3 regions of the Halomonas sp. PA16-9 genome follow, and region 3 is predicted to be linked to each of the others. Evidence: riboswitches for the same ligand, from Rfam matches in the RefSeq annotation. Region 3 holds a riboswitch; each other region holds the start of a gene.
What was found. Region 3 has a riboswitch for thiamine pyrophosphate ahead of thiM (hydroxyethylthiazole kinase). Riboswitches for the same ligand answer to the same signal wherever they lie in the genome.

Region 1: it holds a riboswitch for thiamine pyrophosphate, as region 3 does, so the genes downstream of both, tenA (thiaminase II) here and thiM (hydroxyethylthiazole kinase) in region 3, are expected to answer to the same signal.
Region 2: it holds a riboswitch for thiamine pyrophosphate, as region 3 does, so the genes downstream of both, FDY98_RS23275 (sodium:solute symporter family transporter) here and thiM (hydroxyethylthiazole kinase) in region 3, are expected to answer to the same signal.

The regions. Positions count from the first base shown of each region.
Region 1 is NZ_CP040451.1:1,242,231-1,246,506, reverse strand. It holds gene FDY98_RS27175 (class II aldolase/adducin family protein) at 1-205, opposite strand, end outside; gene FDY98_RS05625 (NAD(P)-dependent oxidoreductase) at 259-1,215, opposite strand; TPP riboswitch at 1,429-1,591, shown strand; gene tenA (thiaminase II) at 1,680-2,363, shown strand; partial or broken gene thiC (phosphomethylpyrimidine synthase ThiC) at 2,395-4,276, shown strand, end outside.
Region 2 is NZ_CP040452.1:1,480,438-1,484,713, forward strand. It holds gene corA (magnesium/cobalt transporter CorA) at 1-62, opposite strand, end outside; gene FDY98_RS23275 (sodium:solute symporter family transporter) at 34-1,446, opposite strand; TPP riboswitch at 1,436-1,541, opposite strand; gene FDY98_RS23280 (peroxidase-related enzyme) at 1,666-2,247, opposite strand; partial or broken gene FDY98_RS23285 (hypothetical protein) at 2,426-3,118, shown strand; partial or broken gene FDY98_RS23290 (CoA-acylating methylmalonate-semialdehyde dehydrogenase) at 3,207-4,276, opposite strand, start outside.
Region 3 is NZ_CP040451.1:236,829-241,104, reverse strand. It holds gene FDY98_RS01145 (cupin domain-containing protein) at 1-266, shown strand, start outside; gene FDY98_RS01140 (DUF6164 family protein) at 263-631, opposite strand; gene gloA (lactoylglutathione lyase) at 641-1,177, opposite strand; gene FDY98_RS01130 (hypothetical protein) at 1,422-1,766, shown strand; TPP riboswitch at 1,821-1,919, shown strand; partial or broken gene thiM (hydroxyethylthiazole kinase) at 1,943-2,750, shown strand; gene thiE (thiamine phosphate synthase) at 2,740-3,372, shown strand; gene FDY98_RS26450 (LysR family transcriptional regulator) at 3,480-3,659, shown strand; gene FDY98_RS26445 (hypothetical protein) at 3,938-4,108, opposite strand.

The sequences.
Region 1 (4,276 bases), 1.0 Mb from region 3:
AAGAAGCCGTAATCTCCTCCCAACGCCAACCGTAAGGGTTGATCAGGAAACGTCCCTTCTCACCAGGCACCCGCGCGGTAATATGAGTGTAGATCAGATCCGTCATGCGATAGTAGGCGGCCAGACGATAGCAGGCTGCCAGCGCGATGCGGGTTTCTTGTTCGGCGTTGCTCGTCGTGGTGCGTTGAGACTTATCGAGACTCATCAGGTGTTCCTTTGCAGCAAAGTGATTGTCATGCAACGTGTTTAGCGTTTACGTCAGTAACCGCGCGCCCGATCAACGCCCATGGCAAGCGGCTGCCCATCGCGAAGGGCGCGGGCGGTGTCGACAACCTGCCCTGCGACCACCTCTGGCAACGAATCACTAGCAATGTGTGGCGTGATGCGTAGGCACTCATGCTGCCAGAAGGGATGATCCGCAGGCAGCGGCTCTGCACGGAACACATCCAGGCTCGCCCCACCCAAATGGCCGTGTTCGAGCGCTAGGAGAAGATCGTCCTCGACCAAGTGCTCACCCCGACCGATCTGCACCAACCAAGCGTCTTTGGCGAGCTTCGCGAACAGCGCCTTGTTAAGCACGTTTTCAGTGGTAGCCGTCAGTGGCAGCACATTGATCAGATAATCGGCGCCATCCGCTGCCGCCATGACAGCCCCGTCACCTGTCAGATAGGTCACGCCTTCAACCGGGGCTTGTGGCTCGCTGCGGCAGGCTACGTGTACAGAAAAGCCAAGCGCGGCCACCGCTTTCACCACGGCGCGCCCCATGGTGCCGTGTCCCAGCACCGCCACCTTTCTTGATGCTGGCGCGCGCATCGTCAATGGCGCCCAATGCGCCTTGGCAGCATTTTGCTCCAGGGTGGTGAACTCACGCTCACGATGGAGCACCTCATGCGCGGCAAAACCCGCCATCAAGTCGGCCTGATGTGGATCCCGCACCCGGGCGATATGTACTTCATCGCTCAGGCCAGGATGCGCCAGCAGGGCATCAACACCGGCACCGATAGACATCGCCAGCTCAAGATTAGGATAGCTCTCGAAAGCCTTGTCATTGGGCAACCAGCAGATCGCAAAACGCACATCTTCGGGGTTATCGATCTCATGGGGATGGCGCAGGACGACATCACTCGCTTCATCGCGCAAGGCGTTACCATAAATGGCATCAAGGTCGAGCGAATCACTGAGATAGACGCCTAAAATCGAGTTCGTGTTGGTCATGCAACTTCCTACGGTTCACATTCGAAATAGCAGTGGCTGTAAAACAGCCACTTGTTACTCAACTGTATAATAATTCACGTACCGATGCCATGAAACGCCATTACAGCACCTAAACTCTCATCGCTGTAATGATGCTAATAAATTGTTTCCCGATAACTTTCCATGTCATACACCCTTGCATCTCCCTCACCCGCCTCCTACACTCCACCAACGAACAGCTTGACGGGGTGCCGGTGAAATCCGGCTGAGATGGCGCAGGGCGTAGCAATTAATGCTGCCGAGCGCTGATCCCGCAGAACCTGATCCGGCTAATGCGCTGCTACTTACACAAGTTCGCAGCGAGGGTACCGGCGTAGGGATCAAGCGATGGCCACGGCTGCTCTCTCACGATCGCACGCCGCCCTTCTGCGCCACTCCCTCGATCTTTTTCGCCCGCCCTCCGGATCATTACCACCGGAGGAGTCATGGGCTACCGCTTTACTGATCTCACTACCGCTTGCCAGAAAGATTGGCGCGCCTATATTGAGCACGATTTTGTGCGCCAGCTAGGCACCGCCACGCTGCCCGGGGCGTCGTTTCGCCACTATTTAAAGCAGGACTACCTGTTTTTGATTCACTTCGCCCGCGCCTATGCGCTGGCTGCCTACAAAAGCCCCACCCTCGCCGATCTTCGCCAAGCCCATGAAGGCTTGAAAGCCATTGTGGATGTGGAGCTGGGCCTGCACGTGGGCTTTTGTCAGGAGTGGGGGATTTCCGAGCAAGAACTGGAGGAGCTTCCCGAAGCCAGAGCGACGCTTGCCTACACCCGCTATGTGTTAGATACCGGCAACCGCGGCGACCTGCTGGATTTGCACGTGGCGTTGGCCCCCTGCCTGGTGGGCTACGGCGAAATCGCCAACTGGCTAAACGCCCAGCCTTCCACCCTGCGCGGCGCGCAAAACCCTTACGACGCCTGGATAGCCATGTACGAAGGCGAGGAGTTTCAGGCCGCCATGCAGGCGGAGCTTGAATGGCTGAATATCCGCCTTGCCGACATTACCCCCGCCCGCTTTGCCGAACTGAGCAAGATCTTCCGCGACGCCACCCGCCTGGAAATCGACTTCTGGCAGATGGGCCTAGAGCTGATAGACCAAGACCTCACCCACTAATTCAGCAAAACAACACAAGGAAACAACCGTAATGACTAAGACCGTAACAAGCAAAACCAGCCACTTTTTAGCCGAAACCGCCCAGGTCGATGCCGCCGCCATTGCGCCGCTGCCCGGCTCACGTAAGGTATATATCGAAGGTTCGCGCCCGGATATCCGTGTGCCGTTCCGGGAAATTTCACTGTCGCCGACCAAAACCACCGGCATTGATGAAGAGAACCCGCCACTGCTGGTGTACGACACTTCAGGCCCCTATAGCGATCCGGATGCTAACAATGACCTGCGCCGCGGTCTGCCGGAACTACGCCGAGCCTGGATTGAAGAGCGTGACGATACCGAATTTCTATCAGGCCCCACGTCTGATTACGGCAACCGCCGCGCCAACGACCCGACGCTTGCCCAGCTGCGCTTTGATCTAACCCGCACACCACGCCGAGCAAAACCGGGCAAGAACGTGACCCAGCTGCACTACGCCCGCCAGGGCATTATCACCCCGGAAATGGAGTTTATCGCCTTGCGCGAAAACCAGCGCCGTCAAGCGCTAGGTACCGCTGAAGTAGAGCGCATTCTGGGCCATCAGCACAAAGGCCAGAGCTTTGGCGCCAGCCTGCCGGAAGAAATCACCCCTGAGTTTGTGCGTGATGAAGTCGCCAGAGGGCGGGCGATTATTCCCAATAACATCAACCACCCAGAAAGCGAGCCGATGATTATTGGCCGTAATTTCCTGGTCAAAATTAACGGTAATCTGGGTAACTCAGCGGTGACTTCTTCTATCGAAGAAGAGGTAGATAAGATGACCTGGGGCATCCGCTGGGGCGCGGACACCATTATGGATCTCTCCACTGGGCAGAACATCCACGAAACCCGCGAGTGGATTTTGCGCAACTCGCCGGTGCCGATTGGCACAGTGCCTATCTATCAGGCGCTGGAAAAGGTCAAAGGCGTGGCCGAAGACCTCACCTGGGAAGTCTTCCGCGATACGCTGATCGAGCAGGCCGAACAGGGCGTGGACTACTTCACCATTCACGCGGGCGTACTGCTGCGCTATGTGCCGCTCACCGCCAAGCGGGTCACCGGCATTGTCAGCCGCGGCGGCTCGATCATGGCCAAATGGTGTTTGTACCATCACCAGGAGAGCTTCTTGTACACCCACTTCGAGGAGATCTGCGAGATCTGCAAGCAGTACGATGTGGCGTTCTCCCTCGGTGATGGCCTGCGTCCTGGCTCAGTGGCCGATGCCAATGACGAAGCACAGATGGCGGAGCTAAAAACCTTGGGCGAGCTGACCCATATTGCCTGGAAGCACGATGTGCAGGTGATGATCGAAGGCCCCGGCCACGTGCCCATGCACCTGGTGAAAGAGAACATGGATAAGCAGTTGGAATACTGCGACGAAGCGCCCTTCTATACCTTAGGCCCGCTGGTAACCGATATAGCCCCGGCTACGACCACATTACCTCGGGCATTGGGGCGGCGATGATCGGCTGGTTTGGCTGCGCCATGCTCTGCTACGTCACCCCCAAAGAGCACCTGGGCCTGCCCAATAAAGACGACGTCAAAACCGGCATCATTACCTACAAGATTGCTGCCCACGCGGCGGATCTCGCCAAGGGCCACCCTGCAGCACAGCGGCGGGATAATGCACTCTCTAAGGCGCGCTTCGAGTTCCGCTGGGAAGACCAGTTCAACCTGGGGCTAGACCCGGATACTGCTCGGGAGTACCACGACGAAACCCTGCCCAAAGACTCCGCCAAGGTGGCGCACTTCTGCTCCATGTGCGGACCAAAGTTCTGCTCCATGAAGATCAGCCAGGAGGTGCGCGATTACGCCAACGAACATGGCCTAAACGGCGATCAGGAAGCGGTGATGAAAGGCATGGAAGAGCAGGCAGAGAAGTTCCGCAACAAAGGCAG
Region 2 (4,276 bases), on a different replicon from region 3:
AACAGGTGTTCATCCCCCTCGTGGGTCTCACCTTCAGGGGTGGTCAGAAGAGTTCGAATCATGGACGTCCTTGCGAATAGCTAGCGTTAAGTAGGCTAATAGCACACTCACCAGCGTTGAGGCGATTAACGCCCCGACGAATGGCCCCAAGGTAGGGACACTGCCCGGAAAACTGGCGGCCACCATCCCGGCGACCAAGCTTCCTTGGCTTAACCACCCTGGGAGAATGGCACCCAGCAGCCCCGCGATGCCACCTACAATGGCGGCCAGTGGCGTCATTCGTTGCCACAGGCCCAACAGCACAGGTACCACAATGGCAGCACACAGCAGGTCGGCAATCAAAAACAGACGCAGTACTGACAACCCCTGCAAGGCAATTAATACCACCGGTACCATTACTACCACTGTCACCCAGCGGGCAGCCACCAGTGATACGCCCTGCTGCTCGCTGCGCGCGACCACCAACGAGGCAATACCATTTTGCAGCGTATCAACGCTGGAGGCCACCAAGGTCACCGCTAATACCAAGGCGGGTAGCGTCAGCCAAACAGGAGCATCACTTAACAGGGCAAAAAATGGCATCGGCGGCTCGCCTAATGGCACACCACTCATCGCGGCCAATACACCCAGACCACCAATCACCATGACGACGACTACCGTCATTGCGCCACCTAACCATGCCCCGCGCCCCAGGCTTTGATCGTCTTGAGCGGCCCACACGCGCTGCCAATAGCCTTGATGGAAGAGATTGGCCGCGGTAACCGCGATCACTAGCGTTAACGCTACGCTGAGCGCACTGGTGATGGGAATGGCAGGAAGCGCAGCCTCGTTGGGAATAGTGGGAAGCCGCCATAGGGCCATGCCACCGACCACACACAGCAGTACCAGTAACAACCACGCCTGCCAACGGTCAGTGGCAAGGCTGGCCCGTAGACCACCTGCCGCAGTATAGATGAGCGTGGTAAGCGCCACGCCAATAATCACCAGTGCGGGGGGCACATCGGAAAGCAGCGCGGTAATGGCGCCAATAGCGGTTAGCTCGGCAGCTAAAAAGCACGCCATATAGGCGATTGATACCAGCGTTACCCAGCGCCTTACACCAGGGCCATAGCACGCTTCGGCAAACTCGGCGATGCTGCGTCCCTCGGGCAGCGCCCGGCGAATCTTCGGCCCATACAGCCCCAAGACGATAAACGGCAGCGCAGAGCCTAATGCATAGCCTGCCAGGGCCAGCGGGCCAACAAAGGCGCCGATTTCAGGAGGAGCAAAGAGAATCCATGCGCCCATGCCGGAGGCAAGGAAGGAGAGCCCCAGGGTAGATGCCGTTTGCGAGTTACGGGCGGTGACATAGTCATCAAGTGGGCCATTCACCCAGCGAGCCCGGAGGCCTAAGTAAGCAAAGCAGCACAGCGCCGCACCAAGCACGGCTAACGTTAGGTAAAGCATGTCGCACTTCCTCCGCCGGTACGAACCGGATCAGGTTCCAGGGTCTGCGTAGCCGCATCTCAGCCCTTTTATGCAGGGCTCCCCTGGCGACAGTGAATGTAGGTGTTTTGCTAAGCGCTTTTTCTAAGTACGTTTTTGGGTACTTTTCGAAGCGCTGTCTCAAGAACTATTCTCAATCAAAATCATAGCTTAGTAAAGTTAAGGTGCGCTGGTCGCCTCTTAGCGAGGCACTCGCCCCATCAGGTAGAACTCCTCATTGGGTGGCGTACCTGCCAGGGTAACCAACCGATTCGACAAGCCAAAAAACGCCGCGATCGCGCCTATATCCCAGCAATCCTCTTGGCTAAAGCCTACTTCCAGCAGGCGGGCAAGCCATTCATCAGTCATTTCACCCACATCGATGGCACAGTGCATGGCGAAATCGAGCATCACCCGGTGGCGCTCGCTAATCGGCGCCACCCGATGGTTGATCGCCACTTGGTCAGCGAGTAGCGGGTCTTTACTGTAAATGCGCACCAGTGCCCCGTGAGCAACCACACAATATAGGCAGCGATTACGTGCGCTGGTAGCCACTACAATCATCTCTTTTTCGGCTTTGGTGAGGGTATCTGATTCGCGCTCCATCAACGCATCGTGATAGGCAAAAAAAGCACGAAATTCAGCAGGGCGATGGGCCAACATCAGAAAGACATTGGGCACAAAACCCGCTTTACCCTGAACGGTCAAAATGGTATTGCGAATATCGTCAGGCAGGTCATCCAATGTTTCAGGCACGTTAAAACGACTTAATGATGAAGACATGCTCACCTCTTTCTTGTTAAGTTTAGCCATCTCATAAAAACGGCTTAGCGGTTGTGTAACAAAAAGCTGAATTAAGAGGCTTTTATTCAGCCGCCCTACTCGCCATACTGAAGATTCGTTCTGTGACAAAAAAACATGCGCTACTCTTAATAAACAGTTCGTTCAAAGGGACACTGTCATGAGCCATAACGAAGCCAAGGAACATACCCCGGTCGTCTAAACGAGCTGTTTACTGACCCTTACCGAGCATTTGAAAATGATACCGATGAGCGTCAGCTGCACATTCGTATAATGCTACATATGCTGCTTGCCCGCCCAATGACACGGGGTCAAATGACACTTCGCGTCATTCATGGCTGGGAAAATGGCGGCTGTGAGCCCGAAGACCTCCAGCATGTCGACTATACTCTTGATGGCGTTCCTGACTTTAAGCGCGCTGTACAAGATTTTGAACACGCTTCTAAGCACAACACACCGTTACCTGCCGACAACAGCGCCATTCTTGCCGCCCCGCTTGCCAATGCAATTGCAGACGCCGAAGCCGAAGGGCAAGACCTTACCAACGATATTCGCGAGACCCCTGCGCGCTGGCCAGCCTTTGAGGGTGGTTTGGCACTATATACGCTGTTTAAAATGTACCATCGGCTGATTTATGGCGAAGATGACACCTACCGCTGCACGCAGTGTGTAACTCCGCTGGGAATGCGCGAAATACATGAGTTTTCACCTTGAAGAGGGTGAGTTTGCTCTGCTCGTCCCCCCCGCTGAACACTTTATGGGTAAGGAGTCGCTGTTAGTATTGCATGAAAGCCAGCTCGGCCCCATTGAACAGCTGCTTGAAGAGAGCCTCCCGCTGTTTGACAACTTTTAAGCCAGCCACCTGGCTTGATCTGCCAAGCGGTTAACCGACCTCGTTAGCAACTGGCCCCGCTTAAGCGGAGCCAGTTAGCGCCACTTTTTTAACCCAGCGAAATCGTGCTATTAATACCGCTGGAAACATTCTCGGGTTCAAACCAACGTGCCGTTACGGTTTTTGTTTGTGTCCAGAATGCAATCGCCTGCTTACCATTGGGCCCTAAATCGCCCAGCTTTGAAGCCCTTGACCCGGTGAAACTAAAGTAAGCGACCGGTACGGGGATTGGCACGTTAATACCAATTTGTCCAACATCGATATCGGTTTCAAACCGGCGCGCTACCCAGCCTGAGTTAGTAAAGATGGAGGTACCGTTGCCGTTGGGATTGGCATTGATAAAGGCAATCGCCTCATCCAGGGTTTCAACACTGACCACACACAGCACGGGGCCAAAAATCTCTTCGCGATAAATGGTCATATCGGCGGTTACATCGGCAAACAGGGTCGGCCCCACGAAGTTACCGTTGGGGTAACCCTCTACCTGAACCTTGCGACCATCAACCATCAGTTTGGCGCCCTCTTTCTCCCCTGCATCGATTAAACGTAGTACACGATCACGGGCAGCAGGTGACACCAGCGGGCCCAAGTCCGCATCAAGCTGAGTGCCTGGGCCTACTTTCATTGCTCGCGCCGCATCTACTATATCGCTTAGCCACTCGCGTGCCTCGCCGACAAGCACCACTACCGAGTTCGCCATGCAGCGTTGGCCCGCAGCGCCAAAAGCTGAGCCCAGCAGGTTGTTGATCGCTTGACTACGGTTAGCATCAGGCATAACCACACAGTGATTCTTGGCGCCCATCATCGCCTGCATGCGCTTGCCCGCCGCTGCTGCACGGTTATACAGCAGCGACCCCACATGGGTAGAGCCGATGAACGAGAGCGCTTTGATATCCTGATGATCGGCAATTGATTGGCCACGTCCGGGCCACCGTGCACTACGTTGAGCACGCCCGCAGGGATACCCGCTTCATGGGCTAGCTCCACTAAGCGCATGGTGGAGCTGGGATCCTGTTCGGAGGGCTTAAGCACAAAGGTATTTCCGGTGGCAATCGCCAGCGGGAACATAAAGCAGGGCAACATAATCGGGAAGTTAAAGGCGGTAATCCCAGCCCCACC
Region 3 (4,276 bases):
GCCCGCGCATTGCCTATAAAATGCTGCACACCTACAAGCAGGAGCGCACCAGCCTGGAGCGCTGGTCGGCGGGCACCTCCATTACCTACCCCACGCTGCTGGGCGGGCTGGAGTTTTTGATTCTGGAAGGCACACTGAGCGATAGCGAGCAGAGTTACACGGCAGGCACCTGGTGCCGCTACCCCAGCGGTTCTGCTCCGGCACTTACCGCCGGTGATGATGGCGTCATGATGTACCTCAAACGCGGCCATCTGCCAGCTGCTTAGCTTCGCGACATACCCAGGAACGGCAGCAGCGTAAGGGCGGCAATAAGCCCCACTGCTAGCAGTACTAACACGACCTGCACCGGGTGAGCGGCCAAACGACGCCACAGTGTATCCGCGTCACCCCGCTCAACCGCCGCCTGGTGCTCGCGTTGGGCGCGCTCAAGGCGCTCCGCCTGGTAGGCCTCTAACGCCGCGATGGCAGCGTCGTGCTGATGTGGATTGCGCAGCCAAATCGCGTCAACGCCCAGGCGGAAAAAGCCCGCCTGGGTTTCATAGGTATCAAAGCCATGGGCAGCGAGCAGGTCACGCACCTCCATGGCCTCTTCGTCGGTCACATGGCGCAGCCGGAACAGTAGTTCAGCCATTGGCGTGCCTCAAGAGTCGCTCTTCCCCACCATCAGGTCTGCCTGAATCACTTCGATCCAGTAGCCGTCCGGGTCTTTAACGAAGATAACATCTTTCATCTTGCCCTGATCGGAGCGTTTGACGAAGGTGACGTCATGCTCGTCGAACCACGCCTGGGCCGCTGCCAAATCCGGTACGTTGAAGCAGATATGCCCAAAGCCCTGGGGTTCGGCATTGCCATCGTGATAGGCGAAATCTTCCTGGTCTTCAGTCCCCCAGTTGTGGGTCAGCTCCAGCAGCCCTTTCTGGCTAAACGTCCAGGCGGTACGCGCTTGTGCATCGTCCGGAACGCTGTCGCTGGGTTCCAGGTTGGCCAGGAAGTAGAGCGAGAACTGCATCTCTTCGAAATCCAGCCGCCGCATCACCTGCATACCAAACACTTTTGAGTAGAACGCCAATGCCTGCTCAGGGTCTTTCACCCGCAGCATGGTGTGGTTTAAACGAAACCCTTGAGTTTGGGGCGGCGTAGCCACGACGCCAGGATGCTGCTCGCCTTGAAAACTCATTTTGCTCTCCTATCGCTGATGTTGATCATTGAATCCATTGAGCTTCACGTACCGCTTACCATGGGGGCTTTATGGCCATAATAACAGCCCTTACAAGCACGTAGGCAGTGTCGTATCGAGGTGCCGATAAGCGCACTGGCAATACTAAACAAAAACCCTACACTTATTCTTCATAAGCTTTACAAAAAGCAGTTCCCGCAACATGAGTGATGCCCCACCTTTGAGGCGTCCACAGGAGTTTTCCATGAGTGCGATCGATATGACGCTGGGTGACCACCTGACGCTAAAACAGCTTTCCAATGCGCTTCACAACGGTTTTTCGCCGATTGTTGAAGTCGAGTCGATGGATGGAATCTACAAAGTGCGTTTTCACCATGCTAACGGCGTGTCTGAGCTGAGCGATAACAAGGGCCACGTCAGTACTTTTCTGGGCACGGGCGAAATCCGCGATACCCTGGGCCAACTGGGCTTGACCCACGGCGTGCTAACCTTCGCCGACCAGTGTGGTGACGAGATGATTGGGGTCGAGGGTAAAGCGATGACACCTGATGAAATGCTTACCTACGGTACGCGTATTTCGTTTCGTTAGATTGCTATCGTCCGCATCCGGGGCTTTACAGGGCTACTTCAGGCAAGGATAGTAATCCCTCGACAGGGGCGCCCTCCGTTACGGTTGGGCTGAGAAGCACCCTTTGAACCTGAACCGGATAACACCGGCGTAGGGAGTCGTGGTAACGCTTACCACCTCCCTGCCGGGAGGATGCTATGACCCTACGCCCGCTTGGCGATTACCTTGAGACGCTGCGCTCAGTGACACCGCTGGTTCACTGCATAACCAACTATGTGGCCATGAACAGCACTGCCAACCTGCTGTTAGCCACCGGCGCGTCGCCCGCCATGCTGCATGCGCCTGAAGAAGTGGCTGAATTCACGGCTATCTCCGCGGGGCTGTCGATTAATATCGGTACGATCTCTGCCCACTGGGCTGACGCTATGCTCACCGCCACAGCGACTGCCGATCAGCATGCCATTCCCTGGGTATTAGATCCCGTCGCCGTTGGCGCCACGCGCTATCGCCAAACGCTGTGCGCGAAGCTGCTGGCCGCTAAACCCAGCGTGATCCGTGGCAATGCGTCTGAAATTCTTGCCCTTAACGGTTTAGCTAGCCAAGGCCGCGGCGTGGACGCCACAGCCGCCACCGACCAAGCCGTGGACGCTGCAATAGCATTAGCGCAAAAACACGGCTGTATTGTCGCGATGACCGGTGAAAGCGACTGGGTGACGGACGGCACACAGCACTACCGCATTAACGGTGGCCATCCTTTGATGCCCCGCGTAACAACGCTTGGCTGTGGGCTGAGCGCGCTAGTGGCGGGATTTGTGGCTGCCAACCGCGACCCCACTGGGTGCAACGGCAGCCGCGCTGGCCTGCTTTGCGGTCACAGGAGAGCGTGCGGGCAGCCACGCCAACGGGCCTGGTAGCTTTCAAGTGGCACTGCTGGATGCGCTGTATCAACTCACCCCTGACGACCTCACTACTTATGCCCAACTGGAGGCAATCCATGCCGCTTGATCTATCGCTCTACTTGGTCACCGATTCCACGCTCTGCCAAGAGCATGGTTTGGAACAAACGGTTGAGGCAGCGGTAAAAGGCGGTGTCACCATCGTGCAGTTGCGTGACAAGCATGCCAGCGACGAACAGATGATTGCCCAAGCCAAACGGTTAAAAGCGCTTCTGGCGGGCACCGGTGTCCCGCTGATCATTAACGACCGTTTGCAGGTGGCACTAGAAAGCCAGGCAGATGGCCTGCATGTCGGTCAGAGCGACGCAGCCGTTCAGCAAGCGCGCCGGGTGCTAGGTGAGCAAGCGATTATCGGCCTGTCGATCAATACTATCGCCCAACTGCAAGTCTCTCCGTTTGAGCTACTCGATTATGTCGGGATTGGCCCGGTGTTTGCCACCGAGAGCAAACAAGATCACGCCCAGCCCATCGGCTTTGGTGGCTTGGCTGCGCTGGTCAAGGCGTGCCCACTGCCCAGCGTGGCCATTGGTGGGCTGAAAGCGGATCATGCGATTAGCGTACAGCGCGCGGGAGCGAACGGTTTAGCGGTGATATCAGCCATTTGTGGCCAGCCCGACCCTTACCAGGCAGCGCGCGCTTTTCAGATTTTCCAAGCCGATTCGGCGTCATGAATCAGTTAGAGCATATCGTCGCTTTTGTGCGGTAGCCGAGTTGGGTAGCTATACCCGCGCTGCTGAAGCGGCTGGATATTTCCCGCACTCGCGTATCCCGCCAGGTCATGGCACTGGAAGAGACATTGGGCGCGCGACTGATACAACGCACCACGCGACGACTACATCTCACTGAGGCCGGAGAACGCTATCTAGTCCGCGCCCAAGGGATACTGCAAGCGCTCGATGAGGCCGCCGCCGAGGTGGGCCAAGGTACAGCGATATGTGCGTGGGCGGCTGCGCGTTAATGGGCCGATGAGTTTTGGCACCCGCTACCTAGCGCCACTCGTCGCGCAATTTATGCACACTCACCGGCGCTGGAAGTGCGCCTGGATTTGAACGACCGCCGTGTCGACCTGCTGGAAGGGTTACGACGTAGCGATCCGTATCGGCAGCCTGCCGACTCCAGCTGGTGGCGCGCCGACTGACGCGGTGCCGCCCTACTGTTTTGCGCCTCGCCTGAATATCTTGCCAACCACGGTGAACCCGACAGCGTTCAAGCCCTTGCCAAGCACCACTGCCTACGCTACCGCAGCGGCCAACAGAGCGCTGACTGGAAGATTGCCACGCAGTCATTGACGGTCAATGGCCCACTGGAAAGAATAACGGCGATGTACTCACCCACGCCGCGGAAGCTGGCCTGGGCATCGCTCAGCAGCCCAGCTTTCTGGTCACAGAGAGTATCGCCAGCGGGCATTTAGTGCCCATTGACCAATGAGCCAGCGGTACGGCTCGATGTTCACGCGCTCTACCCCGCCCGGCGCTACCTGCCGCCAAGGTGGAGCGCTTCATCGACCTGCTCACCGAGGCATGGGGTGATCCGCCGATTTGGGGCAAAACATTGGATTATCGCCAATAACGCAAC